DNA from 4 places in the Sinorhizobium sp. KGO-5 genome. Region 1 is predicted to be linked to each of the others. Evidence: predicted binding sites of a transcription regulator. Region 1 holds the regulator's gene; each other region holds the start of a gene.
The links. The regulator LexA, encoded in region 1, represses DNA repair genes until DNA is damaged. The targets are predictions, from matches to a motif close to TGTTCNNNNTGTGTTCNG.
Positions count from the first base shown of each region.

Region 1 (4,652 bases):
GAAGTATTCCTTGCTCCGCGACTTGGTCTTCTTGACGCTCGACGTCGACCCGCAGGCCGCAAGCACCGCGCAAAGCAACGGAACCGCTGCGAGACGGAGCCCCCTCACAAGATATGCCGCACCGTTATTGGATGTCATCTGTCCCACAAGATCATTCGCAAAGCCGCACCCGAAATCCGCTCCTGCAGCGCTCGCGCATCCGACCGAACGCGCAACGATCGTCGCAATCGTGCAGTAGTTCCCCCCGCGAGAATTTCGCCGTCCCGAAACGGAACAGTCGAACAATCATGACAACAACAAGGCGAAATTGCGAACCGGAGGACGAACGGAGGCAAAAAAACGCTCGCTATGGTTTACGAAACGTAAATGAGTCGCTGGACCATGGTCCGATAGAGCGCGCCAAAGGTCCGAAACCCGTTGCCGGGTTTCCCTGCCGATACATATCGCAATAAGCACCCGCGTGGCTCGTCGGCCGCGGGGTGCGGCGGCCTCAGAGCTGGCCGAAGCTTCCCGTCGGTGCAACTCTGAGGCTCCGTCCCCGGTTGGCGTGGTGCCCGTGCTCCGGCCCAAGTCCGAGAGGATCTCGCAATGGACGACAGATACGATTATGGGCCGCCGGAGCGACGGGCGGCAACCGGCCTCCCCCTAGGCATAATGCTCCTGTCGATGTTGGCGATTGCCGTTTATCTGCTTGCCGGAGCGGCGCTCCTGGACGGCAGAAGCCGGGATGTCGCGACCTACGTCGCCCGGGCAGGCGACGAAAGTCCGACTGCGGCGCCGGACAGCGGACTCCGCCCGTGACGATGGCCCACAACCGTGCCACGGGCGTATGCGGCGCGGCACGCCTCGAATGCAAGCAAATGCTCCGGAGCAAGTTGACGCTGTGATCAAAGCTGCTAAAAAGCCAGCCGTTGGTGAATGGGCAGCAAACCCGGTAGCGATCGCCGGTCCATCGAGAACTCGGAAACGAATTTCACGAAGCTCCGCAATCACCTGGAAGAGTGGCCGAGCGGTTTAAGGCACCGGTCTTGAAAACCGGCGTGCGTGAAAGCGTACCGTGGGTTCGAATCCCACCTCTTCCGCCATTTCAGAATTGATCCGGGCACGCCGGAATTCCCAGCTTCTCGTCACTGATGGCCGTCTTCCCCACCCGCAAGGCTCGTGGCTGCCCTGCCCTTCCGACGCTTTGCGTCACCTGCAGGAGCGGAAGAAGCTGCTTTGGGACTCCATCGCGAAGGGGCGATATTCGGATGGGTGAATTGCAGCGTGCCCTACCGGGCGGCAAGGGTGAAGCCGGCAAACGGAATGCACTGGTGCGCGGGGCCGAAAAATCTTATACAATGGGTGACCAGTGGGGTCGTAGCTCAGTTGGGAGAGCGCCGCAATCGCACTGCGGAGGTCGAGGGTTCGACTCCCTTCGACTCCACCATTCCCCTCTTTTGTCCAGCCCGGAGACCCAGGTAACGGATCTTACCTGAGCTAACATCCACCGATGCCGGACGTCAGGTTGCGGAGCCCGGGCGATGCCGCGGCTCGGCTGCGCTTGCCAAAAAAGCTGATTTGAGAGAAAGTTTTAGTCTGACCCGTTCGAGGTCTGGGCAACTCCCGCGAGTGGAGAAAAACATGCCTGTTAAATCTTTGGTGGCAGCCGTAATTTTTTCCCTCTTCGCCCTTTCGGGGTGCGCCAGCACAGGCTCGACCAACACGACCTATACCCAGTGGTACGGGCCCTATCCCGAGCCTGAATTCGACGTTCTTACGCCGGGCGGACTGCGGCTTGCCTATTAGCATGGCGTAGGCGAGCGACTGGGCCGGCCGCTGTAAGTGAGCGTACGCCCCTGCCCCCAGATTCCGAGCGATCGCCATCGCACGCCGGATGGAAAGCGGACAGGCATTCAGCAGCAAGCGGTATTCACGGAATTTTAGGCACTTGCGGAACACATATGGAACAGATAGGTTCTGTTCTTGATTTGTTTCGCGATTCTGGAGTGACGCCATGCTGACCCGCAAGCAACAGGAATTGCTTCTGTTCATTCATGAACGAATGAAGGAATCCGGGGTTCCGCCGTCCTTCGACGAGATGAAAGATGCCCTGGACCTTGCCTCCAAATCGGGCATCCATCGTCTGATCACCGCACTCGAAGAGCGCGGGTTCATTCGCCGGCTACCGAATCGCGCTCGAGCCCTCGAAGTCATCAAGCTGCCGGAGGCCTATGCCGGTGTTTCGCAGGTCCGCCGCGGCTTTTCGCCGAGCGTGATCGAAGGCAGTCTGGGCAAGCCTGCGGCCCCGCCCCCCGCACCGAAACCGGCGCCCCCGGCCGAGATCGCATCGGTCGCTGTCCCGGTCATGGGCCGCATTGCCGCCGGCGTGCCGATTTCCGCAATCCAGAACAACATGCACGATATTTCCGTACCGGTCGAAATGATCGGCAGCGGCGAGCACTACGCTCTCGAGATCAAGGGTGATTCGATGATCGAGGCCGGCATCCTCGATGGCGATACGGTGATCATCCGGAACGGAAGCACTGCCACCCCCGGGGATATCGTCGTCGCCCTGATCGACGACGAGGAAGCAACTCTGAAGCGTTTCCGTCGCAAGGGCGCCTCTATTGCGCTCGAAGCCGCCAATCCGGCTTACGAGACACGGATATTCGGTCCGGATCGGGTCAAGATCCAAGGCAGGCTTGTCGGCCTCATCCGGCGGTACCACTAGCCTCCCGACGAGGTGTGCAGGCGTTTCCCACGGAAGTACGCAATTTCAAAGCGTTAGAAGTGGGCGCATTGCGCCTTGGGGCGCTATGGCCACGCCTCCACAGAACCGAAGCCATATTTATACAGAATAAAAAAGACCCTATTCCAAATGTACCCTCTTGCGGATTGCGGGCAATCATTCTAAATCCGCGCCACGATTTGAAAATCGCAGATCGTAGAGGCCTCGTGGCGGAGTGGTGACGCAGAGGACTGCAAATCCTTGTACCCCGGTTCAATTCCGGGCGAGGCCTCCAAAAAACCACCCCTATTCAGCTTTGTTACCGACAAATCTTACCTGCGTCAGACGAAGGCGAACTCCGCGCCCGCAAAGACGAAGTTGGCAGCGCTGAGGTCGGCAGCGTGGATGCCGATCAGAGTGACCTGATCGACCGTGCCATTCAACTGCAGGACAGCGTTCCCGTCAGCATCGTTGCCGATGTTGGGCAAAAAATCAGCGAAGTCGTCGTAGCCATAGCCAGCGATTTGGATGACGTCCTTGTCCAATTCGAAGTCGAAGATCTCATCCCGACCACTGTTTCGTGAAAACAGGAACTGATCGGCACCGGTCTCGACCGCGAAGCCTGCGGTCAGTCGACCATCACCCCAGAGCTGATCGTTACCGGTGCCGCCGATCAAGAGGTCGTTCCCACCCGCGGTGTCCACGCCGACCTCTGCATCGCCATACAGGACATCATTGCCTTTGCCTCCGTCGAGCAGGTCGTCGCCGCCACTGCCGCCACGTGAGAAAAGAACGTCTCCAACGAGAAAGTCATTGCCCGAACCACCATACAGGTGGTCGTTGCCGCCAATGCCGGATTCCACGACGCCCTGGTCGAGGCCATCCCCGTAGAGCTTGTCATGGCCCTCTCCGCCCTGGAGGCGATCGTTCCCGCCAACGAAAAAATCGCCCAGGGAGAAAGCGTCGCCCGAGAGAGTATCGTCTCCGGCGCCGCCGTCGAGCCAGTCGTCTCCACCACGTCCGCTGAGGCAATCGTAGCCATCGCCATAGAGTGTATCGTTGCCTTTGCCGCCCGAGAGACGATCATTCCCTCCGGCGACGGTAGCGGAATCAATCGCATCGATCTGGAAGGCATCGCCGTACAGCGTGTCGTCGCCGGCGCCGCCGTCGAGCTGGTCGTCGCCACCACGCCCCTGATTGGAGATCGTCCAAGCGTCGCCGAAGAGCGTGTCGTTGCCCCCAAGGCCGTCAAGGCTGTCGCGGCCACCCTGCCCCGAAGACAGGAAGCCGCCGATTTCGGAGACTCCTAGGCTATTGCCGGTCGTGAACGGGTCTCCGAAGATAATATCCGGATCGTTCGTTCCGAAGATGTGGTTGTCCAGCCCGAGCCAAGGGGCGATGCCACCGATCAGATGCGCCATTTTTCTCTCCACAGTGCTGTAAAGTAGGCGATGCTCGTCTTGGGAAACCCGGACGGCCTTCGCGGCGCCGACTTCGTCGGGCTCCGTCGGAGTGACGAGCTAACGCTATGAAAATACCGACTTCCTACGGAAGACCGTTACACCCTTTTCCTGAAAGCGCTCCAATGTTGCCGAACGTGATGTTCCTGTCTATTGACCACTTTGGATTAACTACAAGTTGTACTTTGCGACCACACTCAGCGTCCGGATACTGGAAGAAGGACGAGCTCGCCCACGCTCCCGAAGACGTCCGCGAAGGGCGAAACCTCGAGGATCGTGTGGTCTCGTGATCGGCGGTTGTGATATAGCGGTCCGTCGGCCGGCCTCATCGGGAGGGCGGCACTCGAAGCGCGACGTGATGGATATTCCTTGGGGCTACATTCAGCGCCACTTCGATTGGCTCGGGCATGTGGTCGAGGGCTTCTGTATTGCAGCAGTCGTCGCCCTCCTGTTCATGGCGATTGCACCGAGAAGGCTGGCGC
Region 1 covers NZ_BDIZ01000005.1:276,011-280,662, reverse strand. The annotation lists gene BHD07_RS21985 (septal ring lytic transglycosylase RlpA family protein) at 1-138, opposite strand, end outside; gene BHD07_RS21980 (hypothetical protein) at 589-801, shown strand; tRNA gene BHD07_RS21975 (tRNA-Ser) at 996-1,085, shown strand; tRNA gene BHD07_RS21970 (tRNA-Ala) at 1,354-1,429, shown strand; gene BHD07_RS21965 (hypothetical protein) at 1,624-1,788, shown strand; gene lexA (transcriptional repressor LexA) at 1,997-2,713, shown strand; tRNA gene BHD07_RS21955 (tRNA-Cys) at 2,932-3,005, shown strand; gene BHD07_RS21950 (calcium-binding protein) at 3,052-4,131, opposite strand; gene BHD07_RS21945 (hypothetical protein) at 4,529-4,652, shown strand, end outside.

Region 2 (4,652 bases), on a different contig from region 1:
GCGGTCGGCGTCACGGTAACCGAGCGGATCGCTTCGCCGTTGCCGATCGCGTTCAGCCTGTCGTTGACGACGGCGCGCTCGGCAGGCTTAACGACGACCAGGGGGGCTTCCGCGAAGCCGCTGCGTCGACCCTGCCCGCGCTCGCCATTGCCCGAACCGCCCCCTGCCCCTTCGCCGTCCTTTGGTCCCGACAACGCATCGATCAACGGTTGCGAAACCCCGATCGCCGCCAAGGTCTCACCCGCGCCGGGCGCAAAGCGCACCCACGCGGCGCCCCCGACGGCGAGGACGACGACGCTGATCGCGAGCTGATTCCAAAAGCGCATTCATGTCTCCAAAAGAAAAGCTCTCCAAAAGAAAAAGCCCTCCAAAAGAAAAGGGCGCTCCAACGAGGCGCGCACCCGATGGAACGTTCCGATTTGCGCCGATTATCGTTGTTTGCAGACGTCCGGGCAATCTCGGAATGGCATCATTACGCAATTGTAACAAAAGCGATTTTGGTGGCGGCATGATGGCCCCTGCGCCCGTCCTGAACCGCACACGCTGGCGGCGGGTCGGCGGCATGTTTACAGCTTGCGTGGCTCGGCTATTCTGTTCGTCGCCGGCGGCTGTTTCGGGCCGGCTCTCGACACGAAGGGAGACGGCAATGTGCGATGCATGCGTCATGGAATCGGTCAAGCAGCGGATGATGTCGCGGCGGAGTTTGCTCCGTGCGGCCGCGGTCGGTACGGCAGGCATTGCCGCCGCCGGCATGGGGATCGCACCTCCGGCGCTTGCCGCCGGCCACGGCAGCGTCACCGATCTCACCCATGAACTTCATGAGGAGTTTCCGACTTTCTTCGGTCAGCAGCAATTCTTCCGGGAGCAGAAGTTCAAATATGCCGAACACAAGTTCAACCTGTTCGAACTTCGGGTGAACGAGCACACCGGCACTCATGTCGACGCGCCGCTGCACTTCTCCGCCGACGGCCTTTCAGTCGCCGAGTTGCCCCTCGACAAGCTGCTCGTGCCGCTCTGCGTCGTCGACATCCGCGAGAAGGCGGCCGCCGATCCGGATGCGCAGCTGACGCCGGACGACATCAAGGCGTGGATTGCGGCCAATGGAGACATTCCCGAAAATGCCTGCGTCGCCATGCTGTCGGGCTGGTCGGATCATCTCGGTACCGACAAGTTCCGCAATGCAGACACGGCCGGTAAGATGCATTTCCCCGGCTTTCACGTGGAAGCAGCCAAGTTCCTGATCGAGGACACGAAGGCAGCCGGCATCGCCGTCGATACCCTCTCGCTCGATCACGGCATTTCGCCCGATTTCGCCACCCATTACGCCTGGCTGCCGGAAGGCCGCTGGGGCCTCGAGGCGGCCGCCAATCTCGACAAGGTGCCGGCCAAGGGCGCGACGCTGGTCCTCGGCGCACCAAAGCACCGTGGCGGCACCGGCGGCCCGGCCCGCGTCTTCGCCCTCGTTTGAAACGCATGGAGTAAGCATGAGCACTGTGGCGCCGCCATCCGGTCCCGAATCCGACCCACGCGTCAAGGCCGTCTTCGACGACATCCGGGCGACTCGGAAATCGGACTTCATCAACAATATGTGGCTCTGGCTCGCCTTCGACCCCGAACTGCTGGAGCGGACCTGGGCGGAGGTCAAGGCGGTAATGGCGACGCCTTCGGCGCTCGACCCGCTGGTGAAGGAAATGCTGTATATCGCGGTTTCCGTGAGCAATGGCTGCGGCTACTGCATTCATTCCCACACCGCCGCCGCAAGGACCAAGGGAATGACGGACGCCGAGCACGCGGATCTCCTGCGCGTCATTTCGCTCGCCGCCAAGACCAACCAGCTGGCGACGGCCCTGCAGGTCCCGGTCGATCCGGTGTTCGACGCGTCCGGCAAAACATAGACGGCGGCATGCCGACCTGAGAACATCAGTCTTTCCACAGGCATGCGCGAGCGGGCGAAGGTTCCGGAATAAAAGAAGAACATCCTTTCTGGCCTTTCGGTCCCGAATCACTACATTGGGCCGCATGACCAAAGGTTTTGACGATATTCCCTTTTTCGACGAGGAACCCGCGCCGCGGAAACCCGCGGCCGCCGGCGGCGGCATCGCGGCGCGCGCCATGGCCGCCCGCGACAAGACCCAGCGACCGGACTATGTCTCCGGGCTCAACCCGGAGCAACGGGAGGCAGTCGAGGCGCTGGAAGGTCCGGTGCTCGTGCTCGCCGGCGCCGGCACCGGCAAGACGCGCGTTCTGACGACGCGGATCGCCCATATCCTTTCGACCGGCCGCGCCTATCCCTCGCAGATCCTCGCCGTCACCTTCACCAACAAGGCGGCGCGGGAAATGAAGGAGCGCATCGGCGTGCTCGTCGGCCACGCCGTCGAGGGCATGCCCTGGCTCGGCACCTTCCACTCGATCGGGGTCAAGCTCCTCCGCCGCCATGCCGAACTGGTAGGCCTGCGGTCCGACTTCACCATCCTCGACACCGACGATGTCGTTCGACTTATCAAGCAGCTCATCCAGGCGGAGGGTCTCGACGACAAGCGCTGGCCGGCCAAGCAGTTCGCCGGCATGATCGACACCTGGAAGAACAAGGGCCTGGACCCGTCGCAAATCCCGGAAGGCGATGCCCGCGCCTTTGCCAACGGCAAGGGCCGCGAGCTCTATGCCGCCTACCAGAACCGGCTGCTGACCCTGAATGCCTGCGATTTCGGCGATCTGCTGCTGCATCCGATCCGCATGTTCCGCGCCAATCCGGACGTGCTGAAGGAGTATCACGCCAAGTTCCGCTACATCCTCGTCGACGAGTACCAGGATACCAACACGGCGCAATATATGTGGCTGAGGCTGCTGGCCCAGCGGACGCAGGGTTCCGGGAAGAACAACCCCTCCCCAAGCCCTGCGGCGCCGCAGTCCAGCCCCTCCCCCTCGTGGGGAGCGGTTGGGGAGGGGCATTCCCCTGGCGCCGAAGAGAGAAAGCCCACCGTCAACATTTGCTGCGTCGGCGACGACGACCAGTCGATCTATGGCTGGCGCGGCGCCGAGGTGGACAACATTCTTCGCTTCGAGAAGGATTTCCCCGGCGCCAAGGTCATCAAGCTGGAGCGCAACTACCGCTCGACCGAGCATATCCTCGGCGCGGCGGCGCATCTGATTGCCCATAACGAGGGCCGGCTCGGCAAGACGCTCTTTACCGAACGCACCAATCCCGACGACGAGAAAGTGCATGTTCATGCCGCCTGGGATTCCGAGGAGGAGGCTCGCGCGATCGGCGAAGAGATCGAGCAGCTCCAGCGCAAGAAGCACAACCTGAACGACATATCGATCCTCGTGCGGGCCTCTTTCCAGATGCGCGAGTTCGAAGACCGCTTCGTCACGCTCGGCCTCAACTATCGCGTCATCGGCGGTCCTCGCTTCTATGAGCGCCTCGAAATTCGCGATGCCATGGCCTATTTCCGCCTCGTCTGTCAGCCCGCCGACGATCTCGCCTTCGAGCGGATCGTCAACACGCCGAAGCGTGGCCTCGGCGAGACGACCGTCCGCACCCTGCACGACTACGCCCGGGCCCGCGACATCCCGATGCTGGCCGCGGCGAGCGAGATCGTCGAGACGGACGAATTGAAGCCGAAGGCGCGCAAGGGCCTCTTCGACGTCGTCGCCGATTTCCGCCGCTGGCAGGCTTTGCTCGAATCGACGCCGCACACCGAACTTGCAGAGCAGATCCTCGACGAGAGCGGCTATACCGCCATGTGGCAGGCCGACAAATCGGCCGAAGCGCCCGGGCGCCTGGAAAACCTGAAGGAACTCATCCGTTCGATGGAAGCCTTCGAGTCCATGCGCGGCTTTCTCGAGCACGTCGCCCTCGTGATGGACGCCGAGCAGAACGAGAATATGGACGCCGTCTCCATCATGACGCTGCATTCGGCCAAAGGGCTGGAATTCGACACCGTCTTCCTGCCGGGGTGGGAGGAAGGGCTGTTCCCGCATCAGCGCGCCCTGGACGAGGGCGGCCGCGCAGGTCTGGAGGAGGAACGCCGCCTCGCCTATGTCGGCATCACCCGCGCCAAGCGCCGCTGTCATATCTGGTTCGTTTCGAACCGCCGCATCCACGGCCTCTGGCAATCGACGCTTCCCTCACGCTTCCTCGACGAGTTGCCGCTCGCCCATGTGGAAGTCGCCGAACAGGAGGTCTCTTATGGCGGTTACGGTCGCGGCGGTTACGGCCAGTCGCGCTTCGACAAGGCCGATCCCTTCGAAAACAATTATCAGACGCCCGGCTGGAAGCGCGCCCAGCAGCACCGCTCGGACGCCACCCGCGACAATTGGGGCACCCGCTCCGGCCACGCCATCGAACGCATCGGTTACGGCGAATCAGGGCCTCGCACCCGCACCATCGAAGGCGAGCTCGTCGCCAAGTCGACGAGCGCCGAGCCCTCCCGTTTCAATGTCGGCGACCGGGTCTTCCACATCAAGTTCGGCAACGGCAACATCGCGGCGATCGAGGGTAATAAGCTGACGATCGATTTCGACCGCGCCGGGCAGAAGCGTGTGCTGGATGGGTTCGTAGAGCCGGTGTAAGCACTTCCGGAAAAATGTGCAGCGCTTTTCCGCTCTACCCTATCCCAGGCCTCAAAACATCTTTCGATACATGACGAAGC
Region 2 covers NZ_BDIZ01000011.1:12,666-17,317, reverse strand. The annotation lists gene BHD07_RS27795 (efflux RND transporter periplasmic adaptor subunit) at 1-326, opposite strand, end outside; gene BHD07_RS27790 (cyclase family protein) at 647-1,468, shown strand; gene BHD07_RS27785 (carboxymuconolactone decarboxylase family protein) at 1,485-1,895, shown strand; gene BHD07_RS27780 (ATP-dependent helicase) at 2,020-4,572, shown strand; gene BHD07_RS27775 (GNAT family N-acetyltransferase) at 4,624-4,652, opposite strand, start outside.
Region 2: the regulator LexA is predicted to act here: its motif matches at 1,960-1,977, upstream of BHD07_RS27780 (ATP-dependent helicase).

Region 3 (4,652 bases), 230 kb from region 1:
CGGTGTGACCGCCTTGCCGGAAATGCCCTCGCTCGCCGCATTGTCCAGTGCGCGGGTGATATAGATCTCCATCTCCTCGCGCGGGATTTCGCTTTGTTCAGGCACCGGATTGGCGACAAGCATTCCGCCGTCGATCCCGAGCAACTCGCGCGTCCGCTGGAAACTGGCGATTGCCGCCGGGCTGTTCAGCATCAGCGGGCTCTTGAGGCCGGATTCACGCGACCAGAAGGCCGGGAAGTTCTCGCTGTCATAGGTCACGACAGGGACACCGCGGGTTTCGAGCACTTCGAGCGTCTTGGGAATGTCCAGAATGGCCTTGGCGCCGGCACAGACGACAATGACGCCGGTACGTGCGAGTTCGTCCAGGTCCGCCGATATGTCGAAGCTCTGCTCCGCTCCGCGGTGAACACCGCCGATGCCGCCGGTCGCAAAAACCCGGATGCCGGCACGGGCAGCGGCGATCATCGTTGCGGCAACGGTCGTGGCTCCGGTGCGGCGTTCGGCGATCGCAAAGGCGAGGTCGGCGCGCGAAAGTTTCATCGCGCCCTGCGTCTTCGACAGCGCCTCCAGTTTGGCATCGTCCAGACCGATATGGAGGACCCCGTGGATTACGGCGATGGTCGCGGGCACGGCACCCTGTTCGCGGATGATCGTCTCGACGCTGCGGGCCATGTCGAGGTTGCCGGGATAGGGCATGCCATGCGTGATGATCGTGGATTCCAGCGCGACGATCGGCGCACCTCGTTGCTTGGCGGCCGCGACTTCATCTGAATATTCCATCGGCAGGGACGGGGAGGAGGGTTTGGTCATGATCGTTTCCTTGATTGATGACATCCGACGGCAAATTGCATCGGGGGTGCCTGATCGATTCCGGTGCCTGGAGCAGAGGGTGCGGAAGAACCGCCCGCATTCCGCGCTACCCGGCTCCCATTCAGCTGCCAATTCTCATGCCAGCATTTCCGCTTCCGGCACAAGGCGCAGCACTTGCTCCAGCTTGTCAGGCAGCATCTCTTCGGAGGCAGCGTAGGGCGAATGCAGCGTTATGACGGCGGCCGCCATGCCCCGGCGCAGGCAGTCGGCAAGATCCGCACCGGCAAGCCGGGCGGCGAGAAAGCCCGAGGCAAGCGCATCGCCGGCGCCGGTGACGTCGGCAAGTGCTGAAAGAGCCGGCGGCGTAGCGAGGCAGGCACCCTTGCCGTCGAAGGCGACCGCGGCCCGGCCTCCGCGCGTCACGACACCGCCGGAAAGACCGGCGGAGCGCAGCAGCAACGGCCATTCCGCGGCGGTTGCGGCCTCGGTGCCGGTCAGTGCGCGCGCCTCCGCCTCGTTCATGAACAGGAAATCGAGCCCGTCGAGGCACGCGCGGTAGCGGACCACCTTTGCCGGAGAAACGGCGATACCGGCACGGAGCGGGCTGGACTTCGCGGCGATGCCGGCAAGCGCCGTCAATGTCTCCTCCGGCAGATTGGCGTCCATCAGCACGAGTTCGCTCGCCGCTAAAATCTCGCGCGTGGTCCGCTGCTGCAGCCGGCGCGGCGTAAACAGAGCATAGAGGTCCATGTCCGCGAGCGCGATGACGAGGTTGCCGTCGTTTTCCAGGATTGCCGTATAGCTCGGCGTCTTGCGATCGAGAAAGGTGAAAGGGCGATCGATCACACCGGCAGCTTCCGCAGCGGCCGCCACCGTGTCGCCGGCGGGATCGCCGCCCCGCGGGCTGATCATGGTTACGCGATGGCCGAGGCGCGCGAGATTTCTCGCTGCATTGAAGCCGCCGCCCCCGGCTTCCTCAAACCAGGTGCCCGGATTGCTCGCGCCCGGTGTCGTCGCGCCGCTGATCCGGCCGCGCCGGTCGATATGAGCGCCGCCAAAAACGGCTATGTTCTGCGACTTCACCTGTGCTTGCATCTGGTCCTCGATGAAGGGCGGAGAAAAGGTGGCGAAGTCTCTCTTCCGCCGGCATTCCGATCTATCGTTTCGGACTACCTTTTAGGGCTTTGTCCGGCTTTGATCCATCGTGAATCACGAAGCGAATCGGGGCGGCGCGTGAAAGCCGGCATGCGTTGACGCGCAACTTGTGGATACTGTGGACGAAAGGCGTGAACAAGAATCGAACGTAGTGAAATATGCCGTGCAATTTCAATTGCTTGACGTGCCATTGCCAAGTTGGAACAAAACATGTACAAAAAGGCTTGCGGCGGCTTCATTGCCTCGATAGCTCCAATAACCTAAAGGTGGACCAATGGCACAAAATTCTTTGCGGCTCGTAGAGGACAAATCGGTGGACAAAAGCAAGGCACTTGAAGCGGCTCTTTCCCAGATCGAACGTTCGTTCGGTAAGGGATCGATCATGAAGCTCGGAGCGAAGGACAGCGTAGTTGAGATCGAAACCGTCTCCACCGGTTCGCTCGGCCTCGACATCGCGCTCGGCATCGGCGGCCTGCCGAAAGGCCGCATCATCGAGATCTATGGACCGGAAAGCTCGGGCAAGACCACGCTGGCGCTGCAGACCATTGCCGAGGCACAGAAGAAGGGCGGCATCTGCGGCTTCGTCGATGCCGAACACGCACTCGATCCGGTCTATGCGCGAAAGCTCGGGGTGGATCTCGAAAATCTTCTGATTTCGCAGCCAGATACGGGCGAGCAGGCGCTGGAAATCACCGATACGCTGGTCCGTTCGGGTGCGATCGACATTCTCGTCATCGATTCGGTGGCCGCACTCGTGCCGCGCGCCGAAATCGAGGGCGAGATGGGCGACAGTCTGCCGGGCATGCAGGCGCGCCTCATGAGCCAGGCGCTGCGCAAGCTTACGGCATCGATCTCCAAGTCAAACTGCATGGTGATCTTCATCAACCAGATCCGCATGAAGATCGGCGTGATGTTCGGCTCGCCGGAAACGACGACGGGCGGCAATGCGCTCAAGTTCTACGCCTCGGTGCGCCTCGACATTCGCCGTATCGGCTCGGTCAAGGAGCGCGAGGAAGTCGTCGGCAACCAGACCCGCGTCAAGGTCGTCAAGAACAAGATGGCACCGCCCTTCAAGCAGGTCGAGTTCGACATCATGTATGGCGAAGGCGTTTCGAAGACGGGCGAATTGATCGATCTCGGCGTCAAGGCGGGCATCGTCGAGAAATCGGGCGCCTGGTTTTCCTATAACAGCCAGCGGCTCGGCCAGGGACGGGAAAACGCCAAGCTCTTCCTGCGGGAGAATCCCGAACTGTTGCGTGAAATCGAGACGGCTCTGCGGCAGAATGCCGGTCTCATCGCCGACCGGTTCCTGGAGAATGGCGGGCCGGAAAGCGACGGCGACGAAGCCGCCGACATGTAATCGGCAGCAACCGTCTGGTTGAAGCATGCGAAGCCGGCCGTCGTCACCCGCGGCCGGTTTTTTGCTGCCCGCTGGACAGCATGAAATGCGGACGATAAAAGCCTGTGGTTCCGACGGCTCGGCCGGCGGGAGGCGTGACGTGATTGAATGCGACGCGCCTAAGCGCGGGGTTGAAAAGTGCGGCTTGCAGCCTGGAGAGATCGGGCTGCCGCCGGAGTGTACACAGATAGGACGCAAGATGAGCGGCGTGAATGAAATCCGGTCGATGTTCCTCGACTATTTCCGCAAGAACGGTCACGAGGTCGTGCCGTCCAGCCCACTCGTGCCGCGCAACGACCCGACATTGATGTTCACCAATGCGGGCATGGTGCAGTTCAAGAATGTGTTCACCGGCCTCGAGCAGCGACCCTATTCGACCGCGGCGACGGCGCAGAAATGCGTGCGCGCCGGCGGCAAGCATAACGACCTCGACAATGTCGGCTACACCGCCCGTCACCACACCTTCTTCGAGATGCTCGGCAATTTCTCCTTCGGCGACTATTTCAAGGAGCGCGCGATCGAGCTTGCCTGGAACCTGATCACCAAGGAATACGGGCTCGATGCCAAGCGTCTGCTCGTCACGGTGTACCATACCGACGACGAGGCCTTCGGCCTTTGGAAGAAGATTGCCGGCCTGAGCGACGATCGCATCATCCGCATCGCGACGAGCGACAACTTCTGGGCCATGGGAGACACCGGTCCATGCGGCCCGTGCTCGGAAATATTCTACGATCACGGCGATCATATCTGGGGCGGACCTCCCGGCTCGGCCGAGGAAGACGGCGATCGCTTCATCGAGATCTGGAACCTCGTCTTCATGCAGTACGAGCAGATCACCAAGGAAGAGCGCGTCGACCTGCCGCGGCCTTCGATCGACACGGGCATGGGGCTGGAGCGCGTGGCCGCCGTGCTCCAGGGCCAGCACGACAATTATGACATCGACCTTTTCCGCGCGTTGATCGCGGCTTCCGAAGAGGCGACCGGCGTGAAGGCCGAGGGGGACCGGCGCGCGAGCCATCGCGTCATCGCCGATCATCTGCGTTCCTCCGCGTTCCTGATCGCCGATGGGGTTCTGCCGTCGAACGAGGGCCGCGGTTACGTTCTGCGCAGAATCATGCGCCGCGCCATGCGCCACGCACAGTTGCTCGGCGCGCGGGATCCGCTGATGTGGAAGCTCCTGCCGGCGCTCGTGGGCCAGATGGGCCGTGCTTATCCGGAACTCGTCCGCGCCGAAGCGCTGATCTCGGAAACGCTGAAGCTGGAGGAAACCCGCTTCCGCAAGACCCTG
Region 3 covers NZ_BDIZ01000005.1:46,868-51,519, forward strand. The annotation lists gene BHD07_RS20695 (pseudouridine-5'-phosphate glycosidase) at 1-810, opposite strand, end outside; gene BHD07_RS20700 (carbohydrate kinase family protein) at 946-1,905, opposite strand; gene recA (recombinase RecA) at 2,240-3,325, shown strand; gene alaS (alanine--tRNA ligase) at 3,564-4,652, shown strand, end outside.
Region 3: the regulator LexA is predicted to act here: its motif matches at 2,097-2,114, upstream of recA (recombinase RecA).

Region 4 (4,652 bases), on a different contig from region 1:
TCGACACGAGCGTCTATGACGAAGTCGTCACGGTAAATGCCGGCGAGGCCATAGAGGCGGCGCGGCTCGTCGCGAGACTCGAAGGCGTGCCGGTCGGCATCTCCGCCGGTGCCGCGCTCCAGGCGGCGATAGAGGTGGGACAGCGCGGGGAAAACGCCGGCAAGAATATCGTCGTGATCATACCGTCCTTTGCCGAACGGTATCTTTCGACGGTGCTGTTCGAGGGATTGGGAGCGTAGCGCCGGAGGTGCCGGCGAGCGCCCCTGATCGGCCTGCCGGCCACCTTCTCCCGCAGGCGGGGCGAAGGAACTCGCGGCAAACCCGCAACTCCCTTCTCCTCCGTCGAAATGAAATCAAATCGAACTTTCGGCCCTTTGCCCGGCCTCTCCCGCCCATAGGGTGACGGCTTTTCCATCGACGTCGGCCCCCTACGCGGCGACGGGCAGTCTCTCTCCCGCCACCCTGTAGGAGATCGCTTCGGCGAGATGGATGCGGCCGACCGTCGGCGCCTCGTCGAGGTCGGCGAGGGTGCGGGCGACCTTCAGCACCCGGTGGTAGCCGCGCGCCGAAAATTTCATCTTCTCCGCCGCGTCGCGCAGAAGCTGCAGGCCGGCGGCGTCGGGCTCGGCGATCTTTTCGATCATCGTCGTCGATGAGCGGGCGTTGCTCGTCAGCTCGGGATGACCGAGGCCGGCGAAGCGGTCTCTCTGCAGCTCGCGGGCGCGGGCGACGCGGCGGGCGACGGCGGCGCTCGGCTCGGATGTGCCGGGGCGGATCAAGTCGGCGGCGCTGACGGCCGGGACGTCGACGCGGATATCGATGCGATCCATCAGCGGCCCGGAGATCCGCGCCTGATAATCGGCCATGCAGCGCGGCCCGCGGGCGCAGCTCCGGCCCGGCTCGCCGGCCATGCCGCAGCGGCAGGGATTCATGGCGGCAATGAGCTGGATCGCCGCCGGATAGGTGACGCGATGATTGGCCCGCGCGATGATGCAGGTGGCGGTTTCGAGCGGCTGGCGCAGAGCGTCGAGCGTCTGTGGTGTAAATTCCGGAAGCTCGTCGAGAAAGAGCACGCCGTTATGGGCGAGCGACGCCTCTCCCGGCTTCGCGCGGAAGCCGCCGCCGATCAGCGCCGCCATGGTGGCGGAATGGTGCGGCGCGCGGAAGGGCCGGCGGTCCGAAAGCTTGCCGCCCGGCAATTGCCCGGCGATCGAATGGATCATCGAGACTTCGAGCAGTTCGGCGGGCGAAAGCGGCGGCAGGATGGAGGGGAGCCGCGCCGCAAGCATCGACTTGCCCGACCCGGGCGGGCCGACCATCAGCAGATTGTGATTGCCCGCCGCCGCGACCTCCAGCGCCCGCTTGGCGCTTTCCTGGCCCTTGATGTCGGCAAGATCGGGAAGGCCCTCGGCGGCCGCCCGGACCGCCGGCTCGGGGCGGGAGAGCACCTGCGTGCCGCGGAAATGATTGGCGATGGCGATCAGGCTGCGCGGGGCGAGAATATCGATCTCCGATCCGGCCCAGGCCGCCTCTGGCCCGCTTTCCGCCGGGCAGATCAGCCCCTTGCCGAGCGCATTCGCGCCGATCGCCGCCGGCAGCGCGCCGGCGACGGCTGCGATGGTGCCGTCGAGATTGAGTTCGCCGATAACGACATAGCCGGACAGCGCGTCCGCAGGCACAGCGCCGAGCGCCGCCATCAGGCCGAGCGCGATGGCGAGATCGAAATGGCTTCCTTCTTTCGGTAGGTCCGCCGGCGCCAGATTGACGGTCACCCGCTTGGCGGGAAGCGCCAGTCCCGATGCATGAAGCGCCGCCTGGACGCGCTCGCGGCTTTCGGCCACCGCCTTGTCCGGCAGTCCGACGATCTGCATACCGACCTTGCCGGGTGCAACCATCACCTGGACGTCGACCGGAACGCCCTCGATACCCTGAAACGCAACCGTGCTGACGCGCGCGACCATACTGCCCCCTGATTTCGAGCGGAGCGCGGAGGATCATCGTCCCTCCGCAATCCCGCTCAAGCACGGCGGCCCACACACGCCGTCACAACCAAAACCGGTTGTAACCGCAAATCTTGCACGGAATACGCTTGAAAACAAGAACAATGACAGAACACAAGAGCGAAAGTGGCGGCCCGTAGATCAGGGGCGCTTCTTCTCGATCGCGTCCCAGAGCAGGCTTGCGACATCGGCACCGCCGAACTTCTTCACTTCGCGGATGCCGGTCGGCGAAGTGACATTGATCTCGGTCAGGTAGTCGCCGATGACGTCGATGCCGACGAAGAGGAAGCCGCGTTCCTTCAGCGCCGGGCCGATGCGGTGGCAGATCTCCCGCTCGCGCGCCGTCAGGTCGGTTGCCTCCGCGCGCCCACCCACATGCATGTTGGAGCGCGAATCGTGCTCGGCCGGAACGCGATTGATGGCGCCGACCGGCTCGCCGTCGACGAGCAGGATGCGCTTGTCGCCCTTGCGCACCGCCGGCAGATATTCCTGGGCGATATAGGGCTCGCGGAACATCTGCGCGAACATTTCGAGGAGCGACGAGAAATTGCGGTCGTCACGCGCGGAGTGGAACACGCCGGCGCCGCCATTGCCGTAGAGCGGTTTCAGGATGATGTCGCCCATCTCCTGGCGGAAGCGGGCGATCTCGTCCGGGTCGCGAGTGATCAGGGTCTTGGGCATCAGATCCGGAAACTCGGTCACGAAGATCTTCTCAGGCGAGTTCCTGACCCAGGCCGGATCGTTGACGACCAGCGTCTTCGGGTGCAGCCGTTCGAGCAGATGCGTTGAAGTGATATAGGCCATATCGAATGGCGGATCCTGGCGAAGCAGGATGACGTCCATGGTCGAAAGATCGATCCGCTCCTCTTCGCCGAGGGTGAAGTGGTCGCCCTTGACGTCGCGCAACCGCATCTGCTGCGCGGTCGCATAGACCCTGCCGTCCCGGAGCGACAGCTTTTCGGGCGTGTAGTGGAACAGGCGGTAGCCTCGGGCCTGCGCCTCCAGGCTCATCGCGAAGGTCGAATCGCCCGCAATGGTGATGCCCGAAACATGGTCCATCTGGACCCCGACGTTGACGATTCCTGCCATTTTCCCGTTCCCGATTGGATCCACGATGCGCATAGTTCCTTCGACCGGCGCCGGTCAGAAATCGAATTATACGGCAATTCGACGCGATGCTCCGCCCCTCGTCTTCGCGACGAGGCGGCACCGCCGAAAAGCCCGCAAGATGTAGAATGCGTACCGTGGTTAGGCAAGAAGGCTCCTGCCGCTCCCGCCTATCAAAAGGCGTCCGGCAGGTGTCGCGGCCAGCGCCACGGCGCTACGGCGACAATGTCGTATCGCACCGACAGGCGGTGGAAGTCGCCCTGACGCGACAGCCAGAGATCGCTTGCCGCCCGGATGCGCCGCTGCGCCGTGTCGGTCACGGCGAAGACCGCATCGTCCGGGCTCATCCGGGCCTTTACTTCGACGCAGGCGACCAGATCGCCGCGCCGGGCGATGATGTCGATCTCGCCGAGCCTGGTGCGATAGCGCATGGCAACGATGCGATAGCCCTTGAGCATCAGGCAGAGCGCGGCGCGGTATTCGGCGATGTGGCCCCGCTTCAGCGCCTTCAGCTTGCGGGTGTCCGGTCGCTCAGCCTTCATCGCTATCCTTCAGATGAAGGAGCCGGTCGTAAAGCTCCTTGCGCGCCAGCCCCGTGCGGCGCGCCGCCTCGGTCGCGGCCTTGCCCATCGGCAGGTCGCGGGCGAGTTCCTTGAGCAATGCGTCGACGTCGGCCGCCTCCGGCTGGGGCTTTGCCTCCGGCGGACCGATCACGAGGACGATCTCGCCTTTCACATTGGCGCTTTCGTCGTAACTCGCCGCGAGTTCGCCGAGCGTTCCGCGGCGGAACTCCTCGAAGGTCTTGGTCAGTTCGCGGCAGACGGCCGCCCTCCTGTCTGCGCCGAGGACCTGCGCGGCAGCAGTGACGGTCGCGGCAATGCGATGCGGGGATTCGAAGAAGATGAGAGTGGCGGGAACGGACGAGAGTTCGGCGAGCCGGTCGCGCTTCGCCTTGTCCTTCACCGGCAGAAAGCCTGCGAAGAGGAAGGCATCGCTCGGCAGGCCGGAGCCGACGAGGGCCGCAAGCGGCGCCGAGGGGCCAGGTATGGGAACGACCCGGTATCCCGCCTCGACCGCCTGCTGCGCCAGGCGGTAGCCCGGATCGGAGACGAGCGGCGTACCGGCATCGGAGACGAGCGCCACCGATTTCCCATCACCGAGTGCTGCAAGGAGCCGCGGCCCCGCCTCGGCGGCATTGTGCTCGTGATAGGCGGTGGGCCGATTGACGATACCGTAGCGGTCCAGCAGCACCCGCGTCACCCGCGTGTCCTCGCAAGCGAGCACATCGACCCCCGCAAGCGTCTCGAGGGCTCTCAGCGTGATGTCGCCGAGATTGCCGATCGGCGTTGCCACGAGATAAAGGCACGGCTCCAGCGGGCGCGCAGGAATGTTGATATCGTGCAGGCGAAAAGCGCGCCGCCGGTCCTTTTCGGATGCATCCGTGGATTGCTGCTTTTGCAACGCCGCCTTCCCAATCACTCCCGGCCCGATCATTCCGATCGACCATTCCGGCCAAGCCGGGTTTGCGCCCTTTATGAGTGAGCG
Region 4 covers NZ_BDIZ01000001.1:747,991-752,642, reverse strand. The annotation lists gene cysK (cysteine synthase A) at 1-239, shown strand, start outside; gene BHD07_RS03560 (YifB family Mg chelatase-like AAA ATPase) at 429-1,961, opposite strand; gene gshB (glutathione synthase) at 2,142-3,089, opposite strand; gene BHD07_RS03550 (YraN family protein) at 3,281-3,649, opposite strand; gene rsmI (16S rRNA (cytidine(1402)-2'-O)-methyltransferase) at 3,639-4,601, opposite strand.
Region 4: the regulator LexA is predicted to act here: its motif matches at 2,098-2,115, upstream of BHD07_RS03560 (YifB family Mg chelatase-like AAA ATPase).